Regions from separate parts of the Variovorax sp. 10N412 genome, predicted to be linked through region 2. Evidence: riboswitches for the same ligand, from Rfam matches in the RefSeq annotation. Region 2 holds a riboswitch; each other region holds the start of a gene.

Region 1 (9,863 bases), on a different contig from region 2:
GCTGGCGCTCGCCGCCCGAGAGCTGCCCCAGCGGGCGGTCGCGCCACTCCCAGGCCTGGGTGCTGCGCAAGGCGCGCTCCACGGCTTCGCGGTCGGCCGTGCTGGGCGCGGCCAGCCAGCGCTGGTGCGGCAGCCGGCCGAGCATGGCGATGTCGTAGACCATCAGGTCGTCGGCACTGCCCTCGCCCGTGCCGCTCTGGCCTAGCCAGGACAGGCGCTGGGCACGGATGCGCGCGGGCACCTTGCCCAGCACGTCGCCGAAGAGCCGCACCTCGCCCCGGTGCGCGAGCAGGCCCGCCATCGCCTTGAGCAGCGTCGACTTGCCCGCGCCGTTCGGCCCGACGATGCTGGTCCAGCGCGCGGCCGACAGCTGCAGGTCGATGTCGTGCAGCACCTCGGTCGCGCCGAGCGTGGCGCTCACGCGGCGCGCTTCGAGGGCGGGTGTGTCGTGGGTGCTCATGCCACGCCGCTCCGCGCGCTGCGCCGGTGCATCAGCCACAGCAGGTAGCTGCCGCCCAGCACGGCCGTGAGCACGCCCACCGGCAGTTCCTGCGGCGCGATCAGCCAGCGCGCCAGCAGGTCGGCCGCCATCAGCAGCAGCCCGCCCATCAGCGCCGACAGCACGATCAGCCGCGCATGCGTGGTCTTGACGACCGAGCGCACCAGGTGCGGCGCGGCCAGGCCGACGAAGGCGATCAGGCCGGTCTGCGCGACGGCCGCACCGGTGGCCAATGCCAGCACCACGACCAGCGCCGCGCGCATGCCGCCCAGCGGCAGGCCCAGGCTGCGCGCGGTGGCCTCGCCCAGCGCCAGCCCGTCGAGCACCGGCGCCAGCGCCCACGCCAGCAGCAGACAGACCGTGCCGACCATGGCCATCACCGCGCAGGCGCTCCAGCCGACCAGGCCGGTGCTGCCGAGCACGAAGCCCTGGAGGGCCTGCAGGATGTCGGCCGAGGCGATGGTGATCAGGTCTTTCGCGGCGCCCAGCACCACGCCGACGATCACGCCGGCCAGCAGCAGGCGCAGCGTCTGCTGCACGCCGCGCGCCAGCATCAGCGTGAGCATCACCGCCAGCACCGCGCCAACGAAGGCCGCGCCCGTGAGGCCGAGCCGCATCACCCATTGCGCGCTGGCGGCCGAGCCGCCGAACATCAGCAGCGCCACGGCCACGCCGAGCGAGGCGCCTGAGGCGCTGCCCAACAGGTACGGGTCGGCCAGCGGGTTGCGGAACAGCCCCTGCGCCACCGCGCCCGCCAGCCCCAGCAGCGCGCCGGCCAGCCATGCGCCCAGCGTGCGCGGCAGCCGGATGTCCCGCACGATCTGCAGCGCCACCGGGTCGTGCCGCGCCGACAACAGGCTTTCGAAGCCGGTGCTGCCGATGCCCAGGCCCAGCAGCATCAGCGCCGCGCCCAGCACCAGCAGGCCCACGCCGAGCAGCAAGACCCGGCGCAGGTGGGCTGTGTGCCTGAGCGCGGCGTTCACCGCTTGCCCCTGTCGCCTTGCGTGGAGATGCACTGCGCCATCAGGCGCGCGGCCTCGTCCATGCGCGGGCCGGGGCGCACCAGCACGTCGGACTGCTCGGCGCTGAAGCGGCAGATGCGGCCTTCGCGCACCGCGCGGATGCCGGCCCAGCCGGGCCGCTGCTCCAGCCCCTGCGCGCTGCGCACGCTGACCATGATGAGGTCGGGGTTGGCGCGCACCACGTATTCGGGGTTGAGCTTGGGAAAGGGCCCCAGCGACGCCGGCACGATGTTCTTCACGCCGAGCCGCGCGAGCGTCTCGCCGATGAACGAAGACTCGCCCGCCGCATACGGCGCGCTGTTCACTTCGAAGTACACGCGCAGTCCCTTCGCACTCGCGGGCAGCGACTGCGCGGCCGCCGACACGCTGGCGTCGATCACGCGCCAGACCTTCGGTGCGTCGTGCGTGCCAAGCACCTGGTCGAGCTTGTCGAGCACGCGCCGCACGTCGGCATGGTTCTTCGGTTCGAGCACCAGCACCTTCACGCCCAGCGCTTCGAGCCGCTGCGTGACGCGCGACGACTTGGCGAGCAGCACCGCGTCGGGCTTGAGCGCGACGATGGCTTCGACGTTGGGGTCGAGCCCGCCGCCGACCTGCGGCAGCGCCTTCACCTGTTCGGGCGAATTGGAGTAGCGGTCGATGCCCACCAGCCGGTTGCAGGCGCCCAGGGCACAAACGGATTCGGTGAGCGAGGGCAGCAGCGTGACGATGCGTTGCGGCGGCTGCGGCAGGCTGACGGTGACGCCGCGCTCGTCGACCACGTCGAAGGCGTGCGCCGTCCATGCGAACAGCATCAGGCCGAGGGCGGCCAGGGACAAGCGCAAGGCCTTCATGCGGCGGGCGCCTTCAGCGTCAGCGGCAGGCCGGCCGCCATCAGGGTCACGCGGTCGCAGGCGGCGGCCACGTCCTGGTTCAGGCGGCCGAGCGCATCGACGAAGGCGCGCGTCTCGCGGCCCATGGGAATCACGCCCAGGCCGATTTCGTTGCCGACCAGCACCACCGGGCCGCTCGCCTCGCGCAGCGCCACCAGCAGCATGGCGATGTGCATGGCCGGCGTGCGCGTGGCGGGCCGCGCATCTTCGCGGGGCATGGGCATCGTCAGGTTGGTGAGCCACAGCGTGAGGCAGTCGACGAGCACCAGCGTCTCGGGCGTGCTCTGCGTGACCACGGCGCGCGCGAGCTCGATCGGCTCCTCGATGGTGCGCATGCCGGGCACGCGCTCGGCGCGGTCGGCCTGGTGGCGCACGATGCGCTCGAGCATCTCGTCGTCATAGGCCTGGGCGGTCGCGATCATCACGGCGCGGTGCCGGGGCGCGGCGGCCAGCCAGTCGATGGCGCGCTGCTCGCCGCGGCGCGACTTGCCGCTCTTCTGGCCGCCGAGGATGAATTCGTGCACGGCGGTCTTCGGCTTATTCGGCAGGGGCATGGCTCTCCAATGCGATGGGCATGGTACCGAACAGGCGCGCGGTGGCTTGCGGGCTGGAAGCGAACCACGCATGGAAGTAGCTCGCGCGCACCGGGCCGCGCACGTACAGCGCCTCGCCGGCGCGCGCGCCCACGGGCTGGGTCACGGTGGGCCGGGCGGTATGGGCGACCGGCGCAAGGGGCGTGTCGCACAGCGAATAGTGGAAGGTGTGGCCGCGCAGGGTGTGGTCGCCGAGCACGAGCTGCTGCGGGCCCAGGCCGGCCAGGCGCTTCTGCATCGCGACCTTGCCGGGCAGCAGGCCCCACATGCGGTGCACCTGCACGCCATGTTCTGCGCTGTCTTGCGTGGCGAGCTCGTCGAACAGCACCATCATGCCGCCGCACTCGGCCCACACCGGCTTGCCGGCTGCGGCATGGGCGGCGAGCGACTCGCGCGTCGCGGCGCAGCCAGCGAGCGCTTCGGCATGCAGCTCCGGGTAGCCGCCGGGCAGCCAGACGGCATCGCAGGCCGGCAAGCCATCGCCCGCCAGCGGCGAAAAAAAGGACAGCCGCGCACCCAGCGCCGTGAGCACGTCGAGGTTCGCGGGGTAGATGAACGAGAAGGCCGCATCGCGCGCAATGGCGACGGTACGGCCGGCCAGCAAGGGCGGCACCGGCCGATCGGGTGCGGGGGCTTCGAAGCTCACCTGCGGCAATTGCGAAGGCTGCAGTTGCCCCAACGGCGTGGCGGCGAGCACATCGGCGACCGCATCGAGCCGCGCCATCGCATCGCCCAGTTCGCTCGCCAGCACCAGCCCCAGATGCCGCTCAGGCAGCGTGAAGCCCGCGTCGCGCGGCAAGGCGCCCATCCACTGCGAAGGCTCGCGCAGTGCGTCTTTCAGCATGCCGGCATGCCGCTCGCTGGCGACACGGTTGGCCAGCACGCCGGCCCACGGCAGGCCGGACCGGAAGTTCTGCAGGCCGTAGGCCAGCGCCCCGAAGGTGCCGGCCATGGCGTGCGCATCGATCACCGCCAGCACCGGCAGGCCGAAACGCTCGGCCAGGTCGGCGGCGCTGGGCGTGCCGTCGAACAGGCCCATCACGCCCTCGACGATCAGCAGGTCGCACTCGGCCGCCGCGGCGCGCAGGCGCGCGCGGCAGTCGGCCTCGCCGGTCATCCACAAGTCCAGCGAGTGCACCGGCGCACCGGTGGCCAGCGACAGCCAGAGCGGGTCCAGAAAGTCGGGCCCGCACTTGAAGGCGCGCACGCGCCGGCCCTGGCGCGCATGCAGCCGCGCGAGCGCGGCGGCGACGGTGGTCTTGCCCTGCCCGGAGGCAGGCGCGGCCACCAGCACCGCGGCGCAGGTGGCGCGCGGGGCCGGCGCGCCATCCGGGGTGCCGGTGGGCAGGGATGAGGGGTTTACTGAGGCGTCCACTTGAGGCCGACGTACGCGGTGCGGCCTGCATTGGCATACAGCCGCGCGAACTGGTAGTCCTTGTTGCCCACATTGTCGACGCGCGCCACCAGGTTCAGGTCACGCGTGATCCTGGTGCTGGCCGACAGGTTCAGCACGGTGTAGCCGCCGAGCTTGACGGTGTTGGCCGCGTCGTCGTAGCGCTTGCTCGAGGTCTGCACCTCGGCGCCCAGCGTCCAGCCGGCCACGCGCCAGTCGGCGCCCAGCAAGGCGTGGCGCTGCGCACGGCGAGCCAGCAGGTGGTCGGTGGCGAGGTCGCGCGGGTCCTGGTAGTCGAGCGAGGCGCGCAGGGTCACGTCGCCGAAACGCTGGCTGCCCGACAGCGTCACGCCCTGGTAGCGGGCGCGCGCGGTGCTGGCGTAGCAACCGAACGACGAGGCGCAGCCCTTGGCCGTGCCGTCGAACACGATCAGGTTCTGCACGCGGTTGTTGTAGACCACGATGCCCGCCTGGGTGCCGTCTTCGGCGTACTGCAGGCCCAGCTCCACGTTGCGGCTGGACTCGGGCTTGAGCGTGGCCAGGCCGTACTCGCTGAAGCGCTGGTACAGCGTGGGCACGCGGAACGCCGTGCCGGCCGAGGCGGTGAAGCGCAGCGCCGGCGTGATGGCAAAGCCGTAGGCCGCGCTGCCGGTGGTCTTGCCGCCGAACTCGCTGTCCTTGTCGTGGCGCACGTGCAGCTGCAGCGAGTGCGGGCCTTGCACGAAACCGTAGCCCAGCGAAATGGCGTCCTGCGCGCGGTCGCGCGACAGCAGCTTGGACGAGGTGGTGGGCGCGTTTTCGAGCGCGTCTTCGCGGCGTTCGAAGGTGGCGCTCAGCAGGTGCGGGCCGAAGCGGAACTCGTTCTGGAACAGGTAGCCGCGCAGCTTGGTTTCGGTGCGGTAGAACGACGGCTGCGTCTTGTAGACGGTTTGCGAGTCGGTCACCTGCACGCGGGTGCTGTAGACGTCGTTCCACTTGGCCGACCAGGTCAGCCCGGCAGTGCGCAGCGTGTTGTTCGCCTGGTCGTTGGCGAAGGTGATGGGCAGCCGGCTGCGGTACGACACCGTGGCGTCGTAGCCGGCCGTGATGTCGCTGCTGAGCAGCGTGGCGTCCAGGCGCTGGTCGGGCGTGATCTGCAGGCCCAGTTTCAGGTTGCCCGAGGTGCTGCGGTAGCCGTCGCGGTCGGGGCTGGTGAAGCCGTCCTTGCTGGGGGTGCGCTTGTCGACCGGCTGCACGTTGAAGCCCTTGCTTTCCTCGTGCTCCACGCCGAACGCGTAGTCGAGCAGGCCCGACTTGCCGCTCACGCCGCCTTCGATCTTGCGCAGCCCCTTGCTGCCGAAGCCGATGCCCGCGTAGGGCCGCACGCCCTCTTCGCCGCGCCGGGTGAAGAGCTGGATCACGCCGCCCACCGCGTCCGAGCCGTACACCGCGGCGGCCGGGCCGCGCAGCACTTCGATGCGGTCGATCTGCGACAGCGGAATGCCTTCCCAGCCGGCGCCGCCGGTGGATTGCGAGTCGATGCGCACGCCATCGAGGTACACGGCCGTGAAGCGCGTTTCGGCGCCGCGGATGAACAGGCTGGTGGTATTGCCCACGCCGCCGTTGCGCGAGATCTCGATGCCGGGCAGGCGCGCGAGCACGTCGGCCACGCCGGTCGCGCCGCTGCGCTCGATGGCCTGGCGGTCGACGATGGACACGTCGCCCACCAGTTCGGACAGCGCCTGCGGCGTGCGGTTGGCCGTGACCACCGTTTCGCTCAGGGCCGGGGCTTCCTGGGCATGGGCGAGGCCGCCGAAGGCGGACGCCAGCGCCACGCCCAGAGGCAGTTGCAGGCAGGCGAAACGAAGACGGCGCGCAGGCGCGCGGCCACTGGAAAAGCAAACGTGGGAAATCATTGAATGGACCGAACGAACGTCTATACCCCTCGCCGGCCTCCCCGCCGGCGCCATGGGCGCCATGGCTGCCCCTGCGTGGATCGTTCACGCATGCGGCAGCCGCCTTGTTGGCCGGTATCCGGGCTGGCAGAACAACCCCCACCGCCTTCCCAGGCACCTGTTTCAGGGCGCCCAGTGGCTTGGATGGAAAGGGGTTGGCGCCTTGCGGCGCCGTCTGCTTGACCGTTGCGGGGGCAGCGCAGGCGGCTTCGGCCTTGGACCGACCTGCGCGAGGTCGGGGGGCTTCCACTCCTGCTTCCCGTTGAACCGCGGCATGTGAACCAGGCCGCAGGCACCAACGGGCGGCATTTTAGGCCCTGCGGGCTCTTCCTTAAGTCGAAAGTTGCGCCCACCGCTAACATCGGTCGCCATATGCGGCCCGCCTCGGTATTCCTGAATCTTCGTTCGGCGCTGCAGCGTCTGCTGGGTGTTTCCGGCTGGCAATCGATGCTGCTGTGGGCCATCGTGGCCGGGCTGCTCGGCACGCTGGCGACCGAACTCTTCCGCGCGGCGCTCTACCACTTCGAGCACCTGGTGCTCGGCCCCGGCAACGGGCTGGTGGCCATGGCGAAAGGCCTGCCGTGGTGGGCGCGCGTCGCCTGCCCCACGCTCGGCGGGCTGGTGGCGGGGTTGCTGCTGGTGTGGGCCGGACGCATCGCTTCGCGCAGCGCCACCTCCGACTACATGGAAGCCATCGTGCTGGGCGACGGGCGCATTCCGGTGGCGCAGACGCTCGTGCGCAGCGCGTCGTCGCTGGTGAGCATCGGCAGCGGCGGCTCCATCGGGCGCGAAGGCTCGATGGTGCAGCTCGCGGCGCTGGCGGCGTCGCTGCAGGGCCGGGTGTTCCGCTTTCCGGTCGAGCGGCTGCGGCTGCTGGTGGCCTGCGGGGCGGCGGCAGGCCTGACCGCCGCCTACAACGCGCCCATCGCGGGCGCCTTCTTCGTCGCCGAGATCGTGCTGGGCTCCATCGCGATGGAAAGCGTGGGGCCGATCATCATCGCCTCGGTGGTCGCCAACGTCGCCATGCGGGCGCTGCCCGGCTACCAGCCGCCTTACCGGATGCCGGCGTTCCCGGAGATCCACGGCACCGAGGTCGTGCTGTTCTGCGTTCTCGGCGTGCTGCTGGGCTTCGCGGCCATCGGCTTCCTGCGCGCGCTGCAGGGCAGCCGGGCGCTGTTCTCGCGGCTGCCGCTGGCGCTGCCCTGGCGGCTGGCGCTGGGCGGCCTGCTGATGGGCGCGATCTCGGTGCCGGTACCCGAGGTGTGGGGCAACGGCTACAGCGTGGTCAACGCGGTGCTGCACACGCCGTGGCCGTGGACTTTCATCGCCCTGGTGCTGCTCGCCAAGGCAGCCGCCACGCTGGCCACCGCCGGCTCGGGCGCGGTGGGCGGCGTGTTCACGCCGGCGCTGTTCTTCGGCTGCATGGTCGGTGCGCTGTTCGGCCAGGGGGTGCAGGCGCTGTGGCCGGCGGCCACGTCGGCGCCCTTCGCCTATGCCATCGTCGGCATGGGTGCGTTCCTGGCGGGCGCCACGCAGGCGCCGCTGATGGCGATCCTGATGATCTTCGAGATGACGCTGAGCTACCAGGTCATGCTGCCGCTCATGGCCGCCAGCGTCATCGCGTATTTCGTGGCGCGCTCGGCCAATGCGGGCTCCATGTACGAGATCACGCTGCGGCGCAACGAACAGCGCGACACGCAGCTGCGCCTGCGCGGGCTGCACATGCGCGACCTGGTGCAGCCGGCCGAAACGGTGGTGGGCCCCGGCGCCGACCGCGAGGCGATGAGCAGGATCTTCCTGCAGCACCCGGTGAAGTACCTGTACGTGGTCGATGGGGACAACCGCTACCTCGGCGTGGTGCCGCTCGCGGCGCTGGGCACTGCGCCCACCGAGACGACCGCGGGCGCCCTGCTGTCGCAAGCCATCCGGCCGATCACCGCCGACACCGGGCTGGGCGAGGCGCTGCAGCGCTTTCTCGACCACCTGGGCGAACGGCTGCCGGTGATCGAAAGCACCGCCAACCCGGTGCTGCTGGGCGTGGCCGCCAAGAGCGCGTTGCTGGCCACCTACGTGCGCCTGAGCGAGCCATGAAAGGTTTGATCGGCGGGCTGCGAAGCCGCAGAATCGCGACCACGCCGGGCACCGCGCCCAGCCTCGGCAGGACCGCTTTCCCGGGAAACTACAATCGCCAACCATGCCCGCTTCCAGCCCCATCGACCAGATCGCCGAGCGCGTCGAACGCCTGCTTGTGCGTCACGAAGAGGTGCAGCGCACCAATGCGCTGTTGCAGGAACAGGTCGATGCGCTCACGCGCGAACGCGATGCCCTGAAGTCTCGGCTGGCCGCGGCCCGCACACGACTGGACGCCCTGCTCGAGCGGTTGCCGGCTGAACCACCTTCCCAAGACTCCCCCGCATGAAGCAGATTGAAGTACAGATCATGGGCCAGAGCTATTTGCTCGGCTGTCCCGATGGCGGCGAAGCGCAGTTGCGCGAAGCCGTCGAACGCGTGGACGCGGCCATGTGCAAGATCCGCGATGCAGGAAAAGTCAAGGCCCGCGACCGCATCGCCGTGCTGGCCTCGCTGAACCTGGCGTTCGACCTGGCCGCGCAGCAGCAGCCCGCCGCGCCCGCTCCCGCCGCCGCAAGGTCCGACGACGCGTCGGCCAGCGGCGAGGCCGACCCCAAGTCCGCGCAGCTCATTCAAAGACTCGATCAAGCCCTGGCCGGCGATGGACATTTGCTCTGAATGAGCGCCGCGGACGCAGACGGGGCGTAAAATCCGCCTTGTCTGCAGACGTGTCGGGCTTAATATTTCCTTGTTCCAATGCTCTCCGGAGCCGGGCTTGGTACATCGCTTGACGGGTGTGATCATCTCGCGTCAGATGAACCCGAAGTCTTGCTGCCCTCGCCCACCTGAACCCTGGTTCAGGATGCGGGTCCGGCACACCATCTGCAGACACCTTTTCCCGCCGCGGCCCCCTGCACCAGTTGCACGGGGCCGCTGCTTTTTGCCGCAGCATCTTCCTTCCTGACTTCCCCGTGAACCTCGCCGCCCTGCTCGACCCCCTGCTCATCGCCGAACTCGCCGCGCTCGGCCTGGGCACCGGTTTCCTCGCGGGCCTGCTGGGCATCGGCGGCGGCATGCTGATGGTGCCGTTCATCACGATCATCATGGGCCAGCGCGGCGTGCCGGCCGACCTGGCGGTGAAGATGGCCATCGCCACCTCGATGGCCACGATCATCTTCACCTCGGTGTCGAGCGTGCGCGCGCACCACAAGCGCGGCGCGGTGCGCTGGGACATCGTGAAGCGGCTGTCGCCCGGCATCGTCATCGGCAGCCTCGTGGGCAGCCTGGGCGTGTTCGCGCTGCTCAAGGGCACGGCGCTTGCCATCTTCTTCGCGCTGTTCGTGGGCTTCTCGGCCACGCAGATGTTCCTCGACAAGAAGCCCAAGCCGACGCGGCAGATGCCGGGCACCGGCGGCCAGTTGGCGGCCGGCGGCGCCATCGGCTTCATCTCGGGCCTGGTGGGCGCGGGCGGCGGCTTCAT
Region 2 (9,863 bases):
TTCTTCACCAGCAGCAGCGACAGGTAGTTGACCTTGGTGCCCTTCAGGCTGGCCACGTCGTGCACGATGCGCTCCACCGGCGAGCCGGCCTTCTCGATGAAGCGGCTGTGTTCGAGCAGGCCGCGCCGCGCCAGCAGGTCGATCAGGTCGTCGAGCAGCGGCTTGACCTTCATGAGCACCAGCGTGTCGAAGTCGTCGAGCATCTTCTCGACCGCGGCAATGCCGTAGGCCGCGGGCACGATGGCCACGGTGTCGTCCTGCTCGGACAGCGGCAGCTGCAGCCGTGCGCAGGCCGCGTTGAAAGAAGTGACGCCGGGCACCACCTCGATGCGCGCGGCCGGGTCTAGCGCGCGCAGCACGCGCGCCAGGTAGCAGAAGCTCGCGTAGGTGGAGGCGTCGCCCTCGACCAGGAACAGCACGTCCTGACCGGTCGCGAGCATCGCCTGCACGGTCTCGGCGGCCTTGAGCCAGTGGCGCGCAAGCTTCTCTGCGTCGTGCGTCATCGGGAACAGCAGGGCCTGGTGCTGCGCGGGCGTCGACAGGCCGGCGCGCAGCGCGATGTCCAGCGCGTAGCTGTCCTTGCGCAGGCTGCGCACGGGGTAGGTCCAGATGGCGTCGGCGCGCATCAGCAGCGACCACGCGCGGCGCGTGATCAGGTCGGGGTCGCCGGGGCCGAGCGACACGCCGTGGAGCATGCCGGGCGCCGTCATGCCGCGGCTCCCGTCTCGGGGATGGCCACGGCTGCCTGCGCGCAGACCAGCCACACCGGGTTCTCGGCCGCCAGCCGGTGCATGTGCAGGATCGGCTTGCTGCGCGAGGCCTGCAGCTGCAGCACGTCCCAGCGCGCGCCCTGCGCCTTCAGCGCCTCGACCGCGCCCGCGAGGTTCTCGATGGTCACGAAGTTCATCACCAGCCAGCCGCTCGGTCGCAGGCGCCGCAGCACCAGCGCAATGAGCTCGGCCAGCTCGCCGCCGGAGCCGCCGATGAACACCGCGTCCGGGTCAGCCCACGCGGCCAGGCCCTCGGGCGCCTTGCCGTGCACCAGGCTGTGGTTGCTGATGCCCATGGCCTGCCGGTTGCGCGCGACGATGGCGCTGTCGTCCGCGTTCTTCTCGATGGCGTACACATGCCCGCGCCAGCACAGCCGTGCGGCCTCGAGCCCGACCGAGCCGGAGCCCGCGCCGATGTCCCACACCACGCTGTCGGTGCGCAACTGCATGCGCGCGAGCGAGACGGCGCGCACCTCGTTCTTGGTGATCAGGCCCTTCTCGGGATGGCGCTGCTCGAAGCTGGCGTCCGGCAGGCCGAACAGCACCTGCGGCGCGCGCAGCCGGGTGCGCCAGAGCAGCACCACGTTGGGGTCGGCAAAGCGCATCTGCGCCGCGGCCGTGATGCGCATGCCACTGACCACGCGCTCCTCGGGCTGGCACAGGCGCTCGGCCACGGCCATCTCGACTTCGTCGGCCAGGCCTTCGGCCACGAGCATGCGCGCGATGCGGTCGGGCGTGTTGTCGGGGCTGGTGAGCACGGCCAGGCGGTCGTGCTGGCGAATGTCGCGCAGCAGCGCGTACAGGCCGTGCGCGGGCGGCGAACCCGGCAGCCAGTCGCCGGCGTCCCTGGCGTGCACGGAAGCGAACTTCATCTCCTGCCACGGCAGGCCAAGGCGCGCACAGGCCAGCTGCAGCGTCGACACGTTCGGCAGCACCTCGATGGCCTCCAGACACAGGCGCGCCGCCAGGAAGGCCGCAATGCCATGGCACAGCGGATCGCCGGTGGCCAGCACCACCACGCGCCGGCCCTCGGCCTGCGCGGCGCGAGTCCATTCGGGCACCTGCGCCAGGCCGCCGGCCAGGTCGCGCTGCACCGCGTCGGGTGCGATGTGCGCGGCGAACAGGGCCAGGGTGCGCGCGGCGCCGATCACCAGTTGCGCGTGCTGCAGATGCGCCAGCGCGCTGCGGCCGAGGCTCGCATCGCCGTCGTCCAGCACGCCGAGGATGCGGCATTTGTTCGTCATGTTGTCGTCGGTGTTCAGGAGGCCTCCGCGATCTTTCGACCATCAAAGTCGCAGACCAGCACTTTCAGTTCGAACTGGTCGGGGTAGCGCGTGCGCAGCGTCTGGATGACGCGCTGCGCAAGTGCCGTGTGAAAAGCCGTGCCGAGCCCGAGTGCGTCCATGCGCTCGCCGGCGTAGCGCGCGGTCTCGTTGCCGCGGATCGCGTCGCACACGTCGCCCGGCGCGCCGAGCCCTGCCGCCAGGTCGGCCAGAAGGCCGGTGTCGACCTCGGCCCGGCCGGCGTGGGTGATGGTCTCGCCTTGCGCGATCTTGGTGAGCTTGCCGACCATGCCGCCGATCACGACCTTCCTGATTCCGGCCTTCACGGCCGCGCCCATCGCATAGCGCAGGAAGTCGCCCATCTGCACGAAGGCCGGCTCGGGCAGTTCGGGCATCTCGGCCATCACGAACTTCTCGGTGCGCCCGCCGGTCGTGAGCACGACCACGCCGTGGCCCAGCGTGCCGGCCACCTGCACGCCCTGCACCACGCTCGCGCGGTAGGCGGCGGTGGAATAGGGCTTGACGATGCCGGTGGTGCCCAAAATGGAAATGCCGCCGAGGATGCCCAGGCGCGCATTGAGCGTTTTCTTGGCCATCTCCTCGCCCTGCGGCACGGAGATGGCCACCTCGAGGCCGACTTCGTCGAGCAGCGGCGTGCCCACCGCGCGCACGTTCGCCTCGATGTTGCGGCGCGGCACCGGGTTGATGGCCGGCCCGCCGACGGCCAGGCCGAGCCCCGGCATGGTGACCGTGCCCACGCCGACGCCGCCCTTCAGCAGCACCTGCCCCGCCAGTTCGGGCAGCACGCGCACGTCGGCGGTGAGGTGGGCCTTGTCGGTGCAGTCGGGGTCGTCGCCCGCATCCTTGATGACCATCGCATGCGCATGCGCGAGCGCGCCGTCGACGCGGCCGTCCTGCACCGCGAAGCGCACCAGGTCGCCGTTGGGCAGCAGGCACTCGACCTCGTCGGGCACCTGGCCGGTGACCAGGCCGATCACCGCCGCGCGCGCCGCCGCGGCCGAACACGCACCGGTCGTGAAACCGGTGCGGGTGCCGCGGGGCGCGCCCTTGTCCATCATGCGGTGTGCTCGCGCGCCTCCGCCAGGCCCAGCAGCGCGTGGATCGCGGCCACCACCAGCGTGGAGCCGCCCTTGCGGCCGCGAATCACGACCCAGGGCACGCCGGCCTCCAGCGCCATCAGGTCCTTCGACTCGGCCGCCGAGACAAAGCCGACCGGCATGCCGACCACCAGCGCGGGCCGCGCACCTTCTTCATGGACCAGCCGCACGATCTCGATCAGCGCGGTGGGTGCATTGCCGATGCCGACGATCGCGCCGTCGACCAGGCCCAGGCGGTGGGCCTTGCGCATGGCCTGAACGGCGCGCGTGGTGCCTTCGGCCTTGGCCTGCGCGATCACGTCCTCGTCGCTGATGAACTGGTGCGTGCCCATGCCGAAGTGGGCCAGGCGCGGGGCCGAGAGGCCCACGCAGATCATCTCCACGTCGGCCACCACGCGGCTTTCGCGCGAACGGATGGCGGCGATGGCGGCGTCTACCGCGTCGGGGTGGAAGTCGGTCAGGCCGTTGAAGTCGAAGTCGGCGTTCGCATGGATCATGCGGCGCACCACCGGCCACTGGTCGGCGGTGTAGGGGTGCGACGTGACCTCACGGTCGATCACCGCGAAGGAGTCGTGCTCGATGGCGCGGCCGGCCGCCGTGAGCTGCTCGGTGACGACGTTGGCCGCCATGGAAGTCGTCGGATTCATCGCAGTGCCGGCGCCGTGCCGTGCGCGTGGGCGGGGCCGTGCGCGTGGTCATGCGCGTGGTCATGCGCATGGTCGTGATCGTGCGGATGCGGATGCGCGTGCGCAGGCTCGTCGCCATGGCTGTGCGGCACGGCATCGTCATGGTGGTGGCCGCCCAGGCCGTGTTCCACCGCGAAGTCGCGGAACTTGCAGCCGTCGCAGGGCATGAGCGCGATCGGCGCGCCGCGCCGCAGGTCGTTCACGCGCTGCTCCAGCAGCGCGAAGATCTCGGGCTCGAAGCCGAAGTACCGGGTCGAGACGAAGCGGATCGTCGGGTACTGCGCCTTCAGGTTCTCGACCTGGCGCGCGATGCGCTCGACCAGCGTGCCGTTGAACAGGTAGTAGGGCAGCACCACCACCTGCTTCATGCCCTGCAGGCTCTGGCGCTGCACGGCCTTCTCCAGGCGCGGGTAGGTGATGCCCGTGAAGGCAAGGTCCACCAGCTCGTGGTCGGTTTCCTCCAGCAGCCAGCGCGCCATCTTCGCCATGTCGCCGTTGGCCTGCCGGTCCGACGAGCCCCGGCCCAGGATCACCACGCCGGTGGTGGTCGGGTCGGGCATGTCGAGCGCCTGCATCGCGCCTTTCAGGCGGCGCCGCAGGATCGCCAGGATCGGGTCGCAGGCCGTGAGGTGCGGCGCATACAGGAACTGCACCATCGGGAACTTGAGCCGCGCACCGTCGATGGCCTGCGGAATGTCCATCTTCACGTGGCCCGCCGCATTGAGGATGAGCGGCACCACGACCACGCGTTGCGCGCCCTCGGCGGCGCGGCGCAGCCCCTCGCTCATCGTGACTTCGGAGAACTCGATGAAGCAGACCTCGATGCGCCAGCCCGGTTGCCGCTCGCGCCACTGCGCCGCGAAGGCCTCGATCTCGTCGTTGCCGGATTTTTCGCGCGAGCCGTGGCCCACCAGGAGAATGGTTTCGGTGCTCACGGGGTGTCCTGCAGGAGGGTCTGGACGGGAACGCTCGCGCGCCGGAAGCGGTGCGTGAAGCTCGCGTCGTAGAGTTTGGATTTGGCCAGCGTGGTCCATTGCCGCGCGCCCAGCGTGGGGCTCGCGATGATCATCGACTGGCTCACGATGCGGGCCTCGCGGCACAGCGCCTGGATGGTGGCGACCGTGCCGCGCACGATCTTTTCCTCGCCCGGCCAGCTCGCCTTGTGGACCACCACCACGGGTGCGTCGGGCGACCAGCCGGCGGCCGTCAGCGCGGCCGTGACCTTGCCCATGAGCGTGATGCTCAGGAAGATGCACAGCGTGCTGTGGTGCGCGGCCAGCGCCTCCAGCGACTCGCCTTCGGGCATCGGCGTGCGGCCCTCGACGCGCGTGAAGATCACGGTCTGCGTGACTTCGGGCAGCGTGAGGCTCTCCACCGCCGCCGCCGCAGAGGCCATGGCGGAAGACACGCCCGGCACCACGCCGGTCGGCACGCCCGCCGCATCCAGCGGCTGCACCAGCTCGATGAGCGCACCGTACAGGCCCGGGTCGCCGGTCTGCAGGCGCACCACGGTATGGCACCGCGCGGACTGTGCAATGAGCCAGGCGGACATCTGCTCGAGCGTCATGTCCTTGCTGTCGGCAATCGCGCAGTCGGGCGGCGCCCAGCGCGTGGCGGCTTCGCTCACGAGCGAGCCCGCGAACAGGATGGCCCCGGCGCGTTCGACCAGGCCTCGGCCCTTGACGGTGATGAGTTCCGGGTCACCCGGACCCGCGCCGACGAACCAGACGGTTCCCGGCGTGCACGCTCCCTGCGAAGCGCTGCTTGGAGCGATGGCTCGCTCGTTCATGATGTTTCCTCCGCGCCCGCCGCGCGACTGATGGTCGTTACGACCCGGCGGGAGGAGGAGAAATCGGGAGGCGTCAGCGAATGCTGTTCTGGCGGATGACCTGATGCATCGAGCCGGACGCAATGCGTCGCCCGCCGATCCTCGCCCACCGCAAGGTCATGCGCTGGTCGTCAGGCCGGTCTCCGGGCTCGCGAGCGGAGGGCCATCGGCTCTCCTGCAAAGACCGCCTTCCCGTGCCGTTCGTGACACAGTGGCGTGGGACCGGATCCCGGGGTCTTGCTTCTGACTCGCTTACCGTTGCGGGGGCAGCGTCGGCATGGCGCGGTGTTCTCCACCGCCGCGCACCGACTTCCCGTTTCACCCTGGCCGCCCCGCCGTTTCCACGGGGCGCCAGGACACCTGACAACGCGGGCGGAGTGTATCAGCCGCATGCGGCGGCTTGCCCCGCAAGGCCCTGCCCTCGCCGCCCGGCGGCGCGCTCAGATGCCGGTGAGCCCGCCGGTGCACATCAGCGTCTGGCCGCTCACGTAGTCGGACTCCGGCGCGCACAGCAGGTACACCGCGCCGGCCGCTTCCTCGGGCGTGCCGCCGCGTCCCAGCGGAATCGACTGCTCCATCATCGCCAGCAGCCCGGGGTTGATGCCGACCTTGATCTCGCGGCCCTCGATGTTCGCGGTGGAGGCCTCCGCAGTGCTCGCGGTCAGCCGCGTCTGGATGAAGCCGAAGGCCACGCAATTGACCGTGACGTTCATGCGGCCCCACTCCTTGGCCAGCGTCTGCGTGAGCCCGACGATGCCGGCCTTGGCGGTCGAATAGTTGGCCTGCCCCGCGTTGCCGAAGAGGCCAGCCACCGACGAGATGTTGACCACCTTGCGCACCACGCGTTGCCCTGCTTCGGTCTCTGCCCTCGACAGCGCACGGATCACGGGCTGCGCCGCGCGCAGGATGCGAAAGGGCGCCGTGAGATGCACGTCGATCATCGCGTACCACTGCTCGTCGGTCATCTTCTGCACCACGCTGTCCCAGGTGTAGCCGGCGTTGTTGACGACGATGTCCAGGCCCTTGTATTCGCTCACCGCCGTGCCGACGAAGCGCTCGGCGAAGTCCGGCGCGGCCACGCTGCCGACGCAGGCCACGGCCTCGCCGCCGGCCGCGCGAATGGCCTGCACGGTGTCTTCGGCCGGCTCGGCATCGAGGTCGTTGACGACGATGCGCGCGCCTTCGGAGGCGAGCTTCAAGGCAATGGCGCGGCCGATGCCGCGGCCCGATCCGGTGATGAGGGCGACCTTGCCGGCGAGTTTGCGTGTCATGTCTCTTGTCTTTCCTGAAGTGATGTCAGCGCAGCGCCACCAGCGCCTCGCCCGCGATGCGCGCCTGCCCGTACTGGGTGGCGCTGAGCACCTCGATGCGCACGCAGGGCTCGCCGTTGTGCTCGAGCTTCTCGACCACGCGGCCGGTGCAGCGCACCGCATGGCCCAGGTGCGTGATGCCCTGGAAACGCACGTCGAAGCGGCGCAGCTGCGACTGCGGCGCCCATTGCGTGAGCAGGCGGCCGAGCCAAGCCATGCCCAGCATGCCCTGCGCAAACACGTCGGGCATGCCGGCCTTGCGCGCGAAGTCGGTGTCGATGTGAATCGGGTTGTGGTCGCCCGAGGCACCCGCGAACAGCGCGAGTGCGGTGCGGTTCACCGGCGGCAGCTGCAGCGCGGGCAGTTCGTCGCCGACTTGAACGGCGTCGTGGGTCAGGGCCTTCATCGGTGTTCCTTCAGTGGCGGCAGACGATCACCGCGCGCAGCTCGGCGACCAGCTCGTCGCGCTGGTTGGTGGCGCGCGAGGTCTTGACGACGAATTCGAGCGCGCCGTTCTTCTTGTCGTAGATGTCGGTGATGGTGGAGCGCACCGTCACCGTGTCGCCCACGCAGGCCGGCCGGTGGTAGCTGAAGCTCTGCTCGCCGTGCAGCAGCTTCGACAGCGGAATCTGCAGGTCGGCCAGCAGCTGGCTGGACGCACCCGAGTCGAGCTCGGCCGCGAACAGGAAGGTCGGCGGCGCGGGCAGGTCGGGGTAGCCGGCGGCACGCGCAGCGGCGGTGTCGGTGTAGACGGGGTCGGTCTCGCCGATGGCCTTGGCAAAGAACTGCAGCCGGCTGCGCTCGATGGGCAGCACCGAGGGCGGCAGCGTGTGGCCGATCCATTTCCTGTCGATCATGGTGCCGGCCTTCACGCGCGTCCGACGCGTTCGTACAGCGTGACCACGCACGCGCCGCCCAGCCCGAGGTTGTGCTGCAGCGCCATCCGCGCGCCCTCGACCTGGCGCTTGTCCGCCGTGCCGCGCAGCTGCTGGACCAGCTCCGTGCATTGCGCCAACCCGGTGGCGCCCAGCGGGTGCCCCTTCGACAGCAACCCGCCGGACGGGTTGGTGACCACTTGGCCGCCGTAGGTGTTGTCCCCGTCGAGCACGAACTTCTCCGCGCCGCCCACGGGGCACAGGCCCAGTGCCTCGTAGCTGAGCAGTTCGTTGTGCGCGAAGCAGTCGTGCAGCTCGACCACGTCCACGTCCTGCGGGCCGACGCCGGCCGCGTCGTACACCTTCTGCGCGGCCTCCTGCGCCATGCTGAAGCCGACCACCTCGCGCATGTCGCGGCTCTCGAAGGTGATGGGCCGGTCGGTGGTCATGGCCTGCGCCTTGATGCGCACGCTGCGGTCCAGGCCGTGGCGCTCGGCGAAGCGCGGCGAGCACACGATGGCCGCGGCCGCGCCGCAGGTGGGCGGGCAGGCCATGAGCCGCGTCATCACGCCGGGCCACATGACCGGTGCGGCCATGACCTCGTCCTCGGTGATCACCGTGCGAAACAGCGCCACCGGATTGTTCGACGCATGGCGGCTGGCCTTGGCGCGGATCTTCGCGAAGGTGGACATCTGCGTGCCGTACTGCTGCATGTGCGCCAGCCCCGCGCCGCCGAAATAGCGCAGCGCCAGCGGCACCTGCTCGTTGCCGACGAGCTCGTCGGTGATGTGCTCGAACTGGTCGAACGGGCTCGGCCGGTCGTTGAACACCGCGCCCAGCGCGCCCGGGCCCATGTGCTCGAAGCCCAGCGCGAGCACGCAGTCGGCCGCGCCGCTGGCCACGGCCTGGCGCGCGAGGAACAGCGCGGTCGAACCGGTGGAGCAGTTGTTGTTGACGTTGACGACCGGAATGCCGGTCATGCCCACCTCGTACAGCGCGCGCTGGCCGGCGGTGGAGTCGCCGTACACATAGCCCACGTAGGCCTGCTGCACCAGCTCGTAGCCGACGCCGGCGTCCTTCAGCGCGGCGTTCGTGGCGTGGCTGGCCATCTGTGGATAAGGCTGGTTGGCGCCCGGCTTGGTGAAGGGGATCATGCCGACCCCGACCACGTAGACGTCTTGACTCATTGGAATGGCTCCTGGAGGTGTTGGGTTGAAAGAAACGATTGCCGGCCGCGGCTCAGGCCACGCTGCGCTGGCGGTCCTGCCAGAACGGTTCGCGCAGCCTGGTCTTGAGCACCTTGCCCGCGCCCGACAGCGGCAGTGCGTCGGTCACGGCCACGCTGCGCGGGCATTTGTAGTTGGCGATCAGCGTCTTGCAGTGCGCGATCAGTTCCTCGGGCCGGATGCCCTGCCCCGCCTTGAGCACCAGCACCGCGTGCACGGCCTCGCCCCACTCCTCGCTGGGAATGCCGATGACCGCGCAGGCCGCCACCGCCGGGTGCTGGTTGATGGCGTTCTCGACCTCGGCGGAGTACACGTTCTCGCCGCCGCTGATGATCATGTCCTTCAGCCGGTCGACCACGAAAATGAAGCCGTCGGCGTCCATGTAGGCGCCGTCGCCGGTGTGCATCCAGCCGTCGCGCAGCGCGGCCGCCGTCTGCTCGGGCTTGTTCCAGTAGCCCTGCATCACGTTGGGGCCGCGCACCGCCACCTCGCCCACGGTGCCGCGCGGCACCTCGGTGCCGTCGGCATCGACGATGCGCACTTCCATGCACACGCTGGCGCGGCCGGCCGCGCGCAGCTTGCCGGTCTTTCGGCCCTCGACCGTGTGGAAGAACGCCGGGTGCAGCGTGGCGATGGGCGACAGCTCGGTCATGCCGTAGGCCTGCACGAAGTCGACGCCCGGAAAGGCTTCCATGGCGCGGTTGAGCACGGCCTCGGAAATGGGCGACGCGCCGTAGGTGATGCCCTTCAGGCTGCTCAGGTCGCGC
Region 3 (9,863 bases), on a different contig from region 2:
CGAGCGGGTCGAAGGCCTCGCCGGGCAGCAGGTCCTTGGCCAGCGCGCCCAGCAGCCCGGCGTTGTCGCCCACACCGTCCAGCGCGGGGTAGCGGGCCAGCGCCAGCAGCGTGTCGCGCCGAAGGCGCTCCTGCGGCGACGCGCCGAACACATGCAGACCGTCGCGGATCTGCGTTTCCTTCAGCTCGCACAGGTAGGCATCGACGCGCGCGAGCACGGCGTCGTCTTCCGCGCCCGGCATGCCGAGTTCTTCGACCAGGTGCTGCGCGCGCACCGCCGCGAGGATCTGCGCGCGCAGCACCTTGGCGCGGCGCGCGTCGACCAGCAGCGCGTCGTAGTACTCGTCGACCTGGCGCTCCAGGTCTTGCAGCGGGCCGTGGTTCTCTGCCCGCGTGAGCGGCGGCATCAGGTGGTCGACGATGACCGCCTGCGTGCGCCGCTTGGCCTGCGCGCCTTCGCCCGGGTCGTTGACGATGAAGGGGTACACGTTGGGCAGCGGCCCCAGGATGGCGTCGGGCCAGCAGGCCTGCGACAGCGCCAGGCTCTTGCCGGGCAGCCATTCGAGGTTGCCGTGCTTGCCCACGTGCACCACCGCATCGATGGCGAACACGTCGCGCAGCCAGAAATAGAAGGCGAGGTAGCTGTGCGGCGGCACCAGTTCGGCGTCGTGGTAGCTCGCGTAGTCGGCCGTGCCGAGCGCGGCCAGCGAGCGCGCCGGCTGGATGCCGACGAACACGCGGCCCAGCCGCAGGCCGGCGATCATGAAGCGGCCCTGGCGCACCATCGGGTCTTGTTCCGGCGTGCCCCAGCGCGCGTCGATGGCGGCAGCCATGCCGTCGGGCAAGGCCGCCAGGCGTGCGTTGTAGTCGGCCAGCGCGTAGCTCTGCCATGCGGGGCGCGAGGCCCATTGTTCGGGGTCGTTGGCAATGCCTTGCTGCAGCTTGCGCATGAGCGCATCGCCGTCTTCGGGCACGGCATCGGACCCGCCCAGGACGTAGCCTTCGGCCTGCATCGCGCGCAGGATGCCGATGACCGAGGCCGGCGTGTCAAGCCCCACGCCGCTGCCGATGCGGCCTTCGCTGCCCGGGTAGTTGGCCAGGATCAGCGCGACGCGCTTGTCTTCGGCGCGCAGGCTGCGCAGCCTGCACCAGCGCCGCGCCAGTTCGGCCACGAAGGTGACGCGGTCGGGCTCGGGCTGGTAGTTGACCACCTCGGTCTGCGTGAGCTCGCAGCGGTGCGACAGGCCCTTGAAGCTGATGGCGCGCGTGATGATGCGCCCGTCCATCTCGGGCAGCGCGATCTGCATCGCGATGTCTCGCGGGCGCAGGCCCTGGCTGTCGGCCAGCCAGTCTTCGCGGTTGCCGCCGCTCACGATCACCTGCAGCACCGGCGCGTCACCGGCCAACACGATGCCTTCGCCTTCTTCGTCCTGCGCGCCCTGCCCCAGCGCCGCGAACGCTGTGGTGTTGAGCACCAGCTGCACCTCGTGCGCCGCGCACAGCTCGCGGAACGTCGACAGGCACAGCGGGTCTTTCAGCGAATCGAGTGCGACCGGCAACGGGTTGAGCCCCTCGGCGCTCAGCGCGGCGGCCATGGCGTCGAAGGCCACGGTGTTGCCCGACAGCAGGTGCGAGCGATAGAACACCAGCGCCACCACCGGTGCATTGGCGTGCCAGCCGGCGCGCAGGTCGTCGATGCCGGCCACGGTGTGCGCCGCGTTCATGCCGCCCATGCCACCCATGCCGCGCGGCACATGCAGCGCCACCTGCGGCAGGCTGCGCGGCGGCAGCGGCGCCTGGCCATGGCCCAGGCCGTGGAAGGCCACCGCGCGCAGAAACTGCATTGCGTTGCCCGCGCCGCCGTTGCGGGTGTACTGCCACAGCTGGCGGCTCACGTCACGCGGCACGGTGCCGCGCGCGAGCAGGTCTTCGTCCTCCTGCAGGTCGCCGGAGAACATGGCGAGCTGCTGGCCTTTGCGCCTCGCGAGCTTTTCCAGCTGCTGCAGCCCGTAGGCCCAGGCCGACTCGGCCCCCAGGTGGTCGACCACCACCACGCGCGCGTGCTGCAGCACCTCGTCGATGTACAGGTCGAGCGAGGCCGGCTGCTTCAGGTACATGAGGTTGGCCAGCCGCAGCGACGGATAGCCGGGGTCGGTGGCCGCCAGCGCCGTGCGCGCCGCCGCGAGCAACGCGAGCGTGGTGTCGGCCGAGCTGAGCACCACGATGTCGCCCGGCGTCTGGTCGAGCCGGGTGACGACGCTGTCGTCCTCGACGAAGCGTCCGGGCTGGGTGCTCAGCAGGTGCATGCGATCAGCCTGTCGCGCGTCAGGCCGGGACCGCGCTCACCTCGTCGAGCGCCTTGCGCAGCAACGCCTCGTTCAGGTCTTCGCCGATGAACACGAGCCGGGTGCGCTGCGCCTCGCCATCGCGCCAGCGGCGGTCGAAGTGGTGGTCGAAGCGGCGGCCCACGCCCTGCACCAGCAGGCGCATCGGCTTGCCGGGAATGGCGACGAAGCCCTTCACGCGGTAGATGGTGTGCTGCTCGACCAGCTGATTCAGCACGGCCAGCAGGCGGTCGCGGTCCACGGGCGGCAGCTCGATGACGAGCGAGTCGAACTCGTCGTGATCGTGCTCCTCTTCATGGTCGTGGTGGCTTTCGCGCAGGTGGATGGTGGCCTCGGCCGCGCGGCCCTGGCCCAGCAGCAGCGCGAGCGGCAGCCGGCCCTCGGTGGCGGCGACGATCTTCACTTCGGGCGGCAGCTCTTCGCGCACCAGCGCCTCGACCTGCGCGCGCGTGGCCTCGTCCATCAGGTCGGTCTTGTTCAGCACCACCAGGTCGGCGGCCGAGAGCTGGTCTTCGAACAGCTCGTGCAGCGGCGACTCGTGGTCGAGGTTGGGGTCGGCGCGGCGGGCCTGGTCGACGGCTGCGGGGTTTTCGGCAAACTGGCCCGAGGCGGCGGCCGGGCCGTCCACCACCGTGACCACCGAGTCGACGGTGAAGATGTTGGCGATGTCCGGCCACTGGAAGGCCTGCACCAGCGGCTTGGGCAGCGCCAGGCCCGAGGTTTCGATGATCACCGCGTCGATGTCGCCGCGCCGCTCGGCCAGCTGCAGCATCACGGGCAGGAATTCTTCCTGCACGGTGCAGCAGACGCAGCCGTTGGCCAGCTCGTACAGCGCGCCTTCGCGCTCGTTGCCTTCATCGTCACAGCCGATGCCGCAACCGCGAAGAATTTCGCCGTCGATGCCCAGCTCGCCGAACTCGTTGACGATCACCGCGATGCGGCGGCCCTCGGCATTGCCCAGGATGTGGCGCAGCAGCGTGGTCTTGCCGCTGCCGAGGAAGCCCGTGACGATGGTGACGGGGATCTTGGCGTTGCTTGCTTGTGTCATGGGAGATGTTCTTTCAGCGGCCGGGGCAGCCAGGTGGCGGCCGTGGCCACCGCGATGAATGGCAGGAGCGCCCGCGGCACTTGCCGGGGGCGCTCCCGAAAAAAGAAGCGAGAGGCCTGGCGATTCAGGCGGCGCTGTACAGCCGGCGCTCGACGAAGGCAGTTCCCTGCAGGCGGCGCCAGCCCTTGGCCGCCGCCAGCACGCCCAGGTCGACCAGCGGCTCGACCAGCACGACGGTCATGTAGGCCGCGCCGAAGCTGGCGATCTGGCCGAGATTCTCGAGTCCCGTGCCGCGCCCGAAGAGCGCCCAGAAGCCGACCCACACCACGATGCCGCCCTGGTAGGCCACCGACAGCTTGAAGGCCTGCTGGTAGCTGAGGTCCACATAGGCCACGTTTTTGGGAACGATTCGCTGCGCCAATGCGGCCGTTGCGAACAGGGGCACCAGCAAGGTGGTGACGTTCATGCCGAACTGGGGAATGTCCTGCGGCTCGAAGAACAGGCCCTGGATGAGCAGGCCGCCCGCCAGGCCGATGGCCGCAGGCGCCAGGCCGAAGACCAGCAGCAGCGTCGTGCCGAGGATCAGGTGCACCTCCGACACACCCACCGGGTGGTGCGGCAGCACCTCGAAGAAGCAGAACACCAGCGCCACGGCAATGGCCGAGCGCAGCACCAGGGCGGCGGGCCCGTCCTTCATGAGGGTGTCGAAGGCCACCTTGCCTGTGTAGGCCAGCGCGGCGGCGGCCGTCGCGTAGCTGAGAAAAATCTTGGATCCGTCAACGAGACCTGGTTCGATGTGCATCGAGCACCTCCTGAAAATGCACCGCAGTGCGAAAGTTGATTGTTGGTTCAGGGGCTGGCTTGCGCAAGCCCCTTCGAGGCAGTCGTCCGCCCCGGCTTGCGCCGCAGCCGGCGCCAGCCGATCACCACGCCGCTGGCCGAGGCCACCGCGCCGATGATGGACAGCAGCCACATAACGAAGTCCCAGGCCGGCCGGTACTGGATGAGCCAGGGAAAGTCGAGACTGTGCGCGGCGTTGAACAGCCAGCGCCGCAGGCGCGAACTGCTGTCGTTGCTGCCCGCGACCTGGCCGCTGGCGGCGTCCACGTAGACCCAGGTGCGCGCCGGGTCGTCGAATTGCAGGCGCCACACGGGCAGCACGCGCTCACGGTGGTGGCCGTACCAGTGGAAGTCTTCGCGGGTCTGCAGCACGGCCTGCGTCACGGCGGCGCCGGGCCGCAGGCGGGCGGCGGCATGCAGGATGTCTGGCTTGCCGATGGCGGCCGGCGCGCCGCTGGCGGCGTCGACCACGCGCACGCGCGCCTTGGCGTCGCGCAACTGCAGCAGCGGCTTGCCGTAGAACCACAGCAACACGGCCTCGCGCGGGGCGCTCTCGTCCTCGCCTGAGGGCAACGAGGCCGGCGGCCAAGGAAACGGCGCCGCACCGGCCCCGGTATAGCGCGCCATGGCGGCCGCGTCGAGCGGCCCGCGCTGGAACCAGCCGTTGGGGTTCATCGAGAGCCAGCCGCTGATGATCCACGTCAGCACGAAGAAACCGCCGATCAGCCCGGCGATGTGGTGCCAGGCCATCCAGCCCGCGTAAGGCGTGACCACCCCGTTGCGGAACCTGCGCCGCACACGCACCCGCAGGATGCCGATGACCATGCCCGTCACGGCCGAGACGATGCACGCCGCCGACAGCCACACCACCACGTCGTGCCACAGCGGCGGATCGGCGCGCAGCGGAGTGAAGTAGATCCAGTGCGGCACCGAGCCCAGCCAGTTCCAGAAGCGCTCCGGGCGCGTGGTGTCGCGCACCACCTCGCCGTTGCGCTGAGACACGTACAGCTCGGTGCCGGCCGCGTCGTTCACCTCGATGCGGTGCAGCGGACGCAGCGGGTTCAGGCCCTGCGGCACGGTCCACTGGTCGCGCTCCAGCGTCTCGGCCCAGCGCGCACCGGCATGGCCGGAGAAGGCGCGTGCGATGGCCTCGGCCTGCGCGGCATCGACCGGGCCGTGCACATGGCCATCGCGCGCCGACACGGTGTGCCGGCCGCCGCGCGCATCGACGATGCGCCAGACCGGCCCGGCGTCGCTGCCGCCCTGCATCTCCAGCCCCATGCGCCGCGGGGGCTGCGCGCGCACGTCCTGCGGCAGCGCCTGCAGCGCTGCTGCGGGCGATACCTGCGCCTGCCCGAAGCGCAACGGTGCGAGCCCTGCCAGCCGTTCCTGGTCCGTGAGGTTGGGGTACCCCACGTACATCATCACCACGCCCGAGGCGAACCACATGACGAACAGCAGGCAGCCGCCGATGCCCAGCCACCGGTGCGTCCAGTAGAGCCAGTGCCGCACGCGCGGCCAGGCGCGGCGCCATGCGGAGGTCATGCCGGAATTCATGCCGGGGTTCAGAAGTCGACCAGCGCCGACAGCTCGAACGAGCGCGGCCGGCCCAGCAGCCACTGGTTGCCGCCGTTCGAGAACGACACCGGGTACTTGCGGTCGGCGAGGTTGTAGGCCCGCAGCGCCAGCTTGAGCGACGGGTTCGCCTGCCAGCTCACCGAGGCGTCGGCCACGGTGTACGAACCGATCCTGCGCGTGTTGGCCGCATCGACCTGGCGCGGGCCGACGTAGCGCACACCGAAGGCGGCCTCCCACTGCGGCAGGAAGCGCCAGCCGAGCCACAGGTTGGCCGCCTCTTCGGGCACGCCGTTGGGCGTGTTGCCCGCGCGCGAGACCAGGCGGCCGTTCACGACCTCGTTGAAGTCCTCATAACGCGCGCGCAGCTTGGCCATGTTGGCTTCGAGCCGCAGCGTGGAGGTGAGCGCCAGGTCGAGCGTGGCCTCCAGGCCCTCGGACGACTGCTGGCCGACCTGCTGCGTCTTGTTCGGGTCGTTGGCGTCGCGCGAGAGCAGCTTGTTCTTCTCGATGCGGTAGGCCGCCACGGTCCAGGCGCCGCGGCTGTCGGCCAGCTGGCGCTTGTAGCCGACCTCCACCTGCCTGCCGGTGCTCAACTCGAAGGGCACCTGCGCGGCCGAGGTGCTGATCAGCGAAGTGAGCGGGTCGGCCGCGCGCGCCAACTGCGCGTAGTACGACTGCGACGCATCGGGCGCGTACACCACGCCGAGGCGGCCGGTGGCGTACTCGAAGGTCTTGCCCAGGTTGTTGGCGGCGTTCTGCAGGTCGGTGCGCGCCACCTTGGCGTGGTCCCAGCGCAGGCTGCCCACCACCGACCATTGCTCGTTGAAGGCCAGCTTGTCTTCGGTGAAGAAGGCGTAGGTGTCGGTCTTGGTCTTGTAGCGCGGCGTGTAGGCCACGGGCGAGGCGTAGTAGCCGGGGTTGAACACGAACGGGTCGATCACCGAGCGCCCGCCGTAAGGCGAGTCGTTGCTGTGCTGGAAGTCGATGCGGTTCACGTCGAAGCCCGCCAGCACCTGGTTGGCCAGCCCGAACACGCTGTGCTTGAAGGTCGCGTCGGTGCGGTTGCCGATCTGCTCCTGGTCGTGGCCGATCTCCAGGTAGTCGCCGCGCGTCACGCGGCGCGTGGTGGCGTTGAAGGTGTAGGTCTCGCTGTTGCGCCAGTGGCGCTTGCTCTCCAGGCGGTAGAGCTGGTTGCGCACGGTGACGGCGCCGTTCGGCGTCCACTGCGCGTCGAGCCGGGTCCACTTGTCGCGGTACTTGATTTCGGCGTCGTCCAGGTTGTAGTTCTGGCGCAGGGTCTGGCTGTTCAGGCGGCCGTCGATCAACGGCACGCCGTAGTAGCGCTGCGGGGTCTGGCGGCCTTCGTCGTGCGAGAGCGTGAACTGCAGCTGCGGCGACACGTCCAGGCGCACGGCCGCGCCCACGGCCAGGCTCTCGGCCTCGCCGCGCTGCATGAAGCCGTCGGTGGTGCGGTGGCTGATGTCGAAGCGGTACGACAGCTTGTCGTTGATGGCCCCCCCGCTGCCGAAGGCCGCCTGGCGGGTGGCGTCGGAGCCCAGCGTGAGCAGCGCCTCGTTCCGGATGGGGCCGCGCGTGGGCTTCTTGGGCACCACGTTGATGGCGCCGCCGATGGCGCCTTCGCCGTACATCACCGAGGCCGCGCCGCGCAGCACTTCGATGCGGTCGACCGACCAGGTGTCGAACGGAAAGGTGACGGTGCCGGCGCCCGCATACAGGCGCGTGCCGTCGAACAGCTGCATCACCGAGCCGTGGCCCGTGAAGCCGCGCGCCGCCATCGCGGTGCCGCCGTTGCCGGGTCCGGGCGAGCCGGTGATGCCGGTGGCACGGGTGGCCGCGTCGACGACCGACACGTCGCCGCGCGCGCGGATGGTGTCGCCCGTCAGCACCTCGATGCTGGCCGGCGTTTCCAGCGGCGTGAGCCCGAGCCGGCTGCCGGTGGACGTGGGCTCGTCGATGGCCAGCGGGGATTGCCGGTCGGCCTCGATCCGTACCGGGTTCAGGGATTGGCTCTGGCTGGCGTCGGCCGATTCAGCCGGCTGCGCAAGGGAAACGCAAGGCCCGAAGGCCAGACCCAACCCCAGTGACAGGCCTGACAGGCCTGACAGGCCTGAAAGACCCGACAGCCGCGCCCGACGAAACGGCACGCGCGTACCCATGCCCGGGCGACTTCGCGCCCGTGTTGCTCGACTCATTTAGCTTCTCCTCCGGCCTGCGTCCCCGCAGGCTCACGACCGATGAAGGACGCGACGGGAGAGGCGAAAGGGCTGCCACGGTGAGCGCAAGCGCGAAGCGGCAGGCCCGGACACGCACTCCCGCTGCGTCCGAAGGCGGTTGCGAAGGCCGGTATCCGGGCTCGCGGAGCGCCGCTGTGTGCCGAATGGAGCACACGACGACCGAAACCCTCGCCTTCCCACGCCGAAGCGCAGTGACTGCCGAGCCTTCAAGAAAGAGGCTCGCGCGTGAGGATTTCCAGATCCGCTGACCGTTGCGGGGGCAGCGCAGGCTTTGACGCGTCTTCAACGACGCGGCGCACCTGCTTCCCGTTTAACCCCAGGGCCATGCGACATGGACCCGGGGCACCTTCGAACCGTGGTTGGGTGCAGTTATAAAAAGTTAACGCACCGAACCGGCGGGATTATAGGGAGCCGGGCGTGCCGTCGGGCCCGAACAGCCGCCGCATCATGGCCACGCCGGCCGCCAGCGCGTTCGAGTAGCTCGAATATGGCCGGAGCGCCGCTTCGAGGGGCAGATACACATGGGTGCGCTCGCCCGGCGCGCCGGTCACCTCGGCGGGGTCGTCCGCAGCTTCCATCAGCAGCCAATAGAACTCGCCGACCTCCAGCTCGTGGATGGTGAGCGCGATGTTCCTGGGCGAGGGCATTGGGCGGTATGAAAAGGGGCTGAGTGTTGAATGCCTGGAGGACGCGAGCCGTTGACAGCTCCCGGGCTTCTCCTACAGAGCACACCGGTGGGTCGGCCTACTGTTTTACATGCAACCCGTCAGCGGGTCCTTGTTCTTTGCAAAACCTTCCCAGGAGGCGACATGAAACCCTTCAGCCTTGACCCGAGCATGCGGGCGACCATCGGCGGCGCGTTCTATCCCACGGGCTACTCGATGGTGATGTTCGCCAAGCTGGAAGACGCCAGCCGCGTCGGCCAGCAACTGATCGACAACGGCATGAGCGGCGACGACATCTTTCTGCTGCCGCCGCAGGCCGTGCTGTCGCAGATCACGCCGACCGTGGAGCTCGCCGATGACCCGTTGCCCTCCGCCGGCACCGAAGGCGCCACGGTGCGCGCGTATACCAAGCTTGCGCAGGAAGGCCATGCCGCGCTGCTGGTCAAGACCGACGACCGCGAAACCGCCGACAAGCTGATGGAGGCGGTGCGCACCGTGCCCTATGCCATGGCGCAGCGCTACCGCACCCTGGTCATCGAAGACCTCTGAACCCGGCGCGCGGGTGGGCGTGAGCCTCAGCCCGGCACGGCCATCGACACGGCGCGCTGGACCACGTCACGGGCCATGGCCTGTGCCAGTTCGTGTTCGCCGAGGAACACGGTGGCCGAGGTTTCCTGCGTGAGCAGGCGTGCCTCCTGCTCGTTGTGACTGCGGATCACGGTCTGGATCGTGGGGTTGAGCGTGCGCGCGGTTTCCATCATCTGGCGCACGTTGATGGCGTCGGGCGTGGCCACCACCAGTACCCGGGCGCGCGCAATGTGCGCCTGGATCAGCACCGCCGGATCGGCCGCATCGCCCCACACGGCCGGGGTGCCGGCCTCGCGCAGTTTTTCGACCAGCTCGCGGTTCTGCTCGGCCACCACGTAGGGAATGTCGTGCGCGTCGAGTTCCTGCGCAATGCGCCGGCCGACCCGGCCGTAGCCCACCAGCACCACCTGCCGCGACAGGTACCTGGCCTCGGTGGTGAGGGGCAGCTCGGCCAGCGGGTCGTCGCGCGACTCCAGCCCCCGGGCGAACGACGAATGGGCGTGCAGCCACTTCTGCATGGGCACGATCAGGCTGAACCACAGCGG

What was found. A riboswitch is a leader RNA that binds a small molecule or an ion and turns the genes downstream of it on or off. The one in region 2 is predicted to bind cobalamin.
Region 1: another riboswitch for cobalamin. It lies ahead of AC1DJH_RS00525 (TonB-dependent receptor domain-containing protein); the one in region 2 lies ahead of cobM (precorrin-4 C(11)-methyltransferase).
Region 3: another riboswitch for cobalamin. It lies ahead of AC1DJH_RS09270 (TonB-dependent receptor); the one in region 2 lies ahead of cobM (precorrin-4 C(11)-methyltransferase).

What each region holds. Positions count from the first base shown of each region.
Region 1 covers NZ_JBFTIO010000001.1:102,385-112,247, forward strand. The annotation lists gene AC1DJH_RS00500 (ABC transporter ATP-binding protein) at 1-460, opposite strand, end outside; gene AC1DJH_RS00505 (FecCD family ABC transporter permease) at 457-1,482, opposite strand; gene AC1DJH_RS00510 (ABC transporter substrate-binding protein) at 1,479-2,354, opposite strand; gene AC1DJH_RS00515 (bifunctional adenosylcobinamide kinase/adenosylcobinamide-phosphate guanylyltransferase) at 2,351-2,947, opposite strand; gene AC1DJH_RS00520 (cobyrinate a,c-diamide synthase) at 2,931-4,334, opposite strand; gene AC1DJH_RS00525 (TonB-dependent receptor domain-containing protein) at 4,346-6,274, opposite strand; cobalamin riboswitch at 6,367-6,627, opposite strand; gene AC1DJH_RS00530 (ClcB-like voltage-gated chloride channel protein) at 6,686-8,404, shown strand; gene AC1DJH_RS00535 (DUF904 domain-containing protein) at 8,508-8,732, shown strand; gene AC1DJH_RS00540 (cell division protein ZapA) at 8,729-9,061, shown strand; gene AC1DJH_RS00545 (sulfite exporter TauE/SafE family protein) at 9,355-9,863, shown strand, end outside.
Region 2 covers NZ_JBFTIO010000024.1:14,536-24,398, reverse strand. The annotation lists gene cobI (precorrin-2 C(20)-methyltransferase) at 1-710, opposite strand, end outside; gene cbiE (precorrin-6y C5,15-methyltransferase (decarboxylating) subunit CbiE) at 707-2,014, opposite strand; gene AC1DJH_RS31270 (cobalt-precorrin-5B (C(1))-methyltransferase) at 2,029-3,132, opposite strand; gene AC1DJH_RS31265 (precorrin-8X methylmutase) at 3,129-3,818, opposite strand; gene AC1DJH_RS31260 (sirohydrochlorin chelatase) at 3,815-4,792, opposite strand; gene cobM (precorrin-4 C(11)-methyltransferase) at 4,789-5,646, opposite strand; cobalamin riboswitch at 5,803-6,064, opposite strand; gene AC1DJH_RS31250 (SDR family NAD(P)-dependent oxidoreductase) at 6,126-6,956, opposite strand; gene AC1DJH_RS31245 (MaoC family dehydratase) at 6,982-7,401, opposite strand; gene AC1DJH_RS31240 (MaoC family dehydratase N-terminal domain-containing protein) at 7,412-7,852, opposite strand; gene AC1DJH_RS31235 (lipid-transfer protein) at 7,864-9,057, opposite strand; gene AC1DJH_RS31230 (long-chain-fatty-acid--CoA ligase) at 9,110-9,863, opposite strand, start outside.
Region 3 covers NZ_JBFTIO010000002.1:772,080-781,942, forward strand. The annotation lists gene cobN (cobaltochelatase subunit CobN) at 1-2,305, opposite strand, end outside; gene cobW (cobalamin biosynthesis protein CobW) at 2,325-3,392, opposite strand; gene AC1DJH_RS09260 (energy-coupling factor ABC transporter permease) at 3,517-4,194, opposite strand; gene AC1DJH_RS09265 (PepSY domain-containing protein) at 4,242-5,777, opposite strand; gene AC1DJH_RS09270 (TonB-dependent receptor) at 5,798-8,023, opposite strand; cobalamin riboswitch at 8,153-8,429, opposite strand; gene AC1DJH_RS09275 (hypothetical protein) at 8,467-8,712, opposite strand; gene AC1DJH_RS09280 (hypothetical protein) at 8,875-9,279, shown strand; gene AC1DJH_RS09285 (cation:proton antiporter domain-containing protein) at 9,306-9,863, opposite strand, start outside.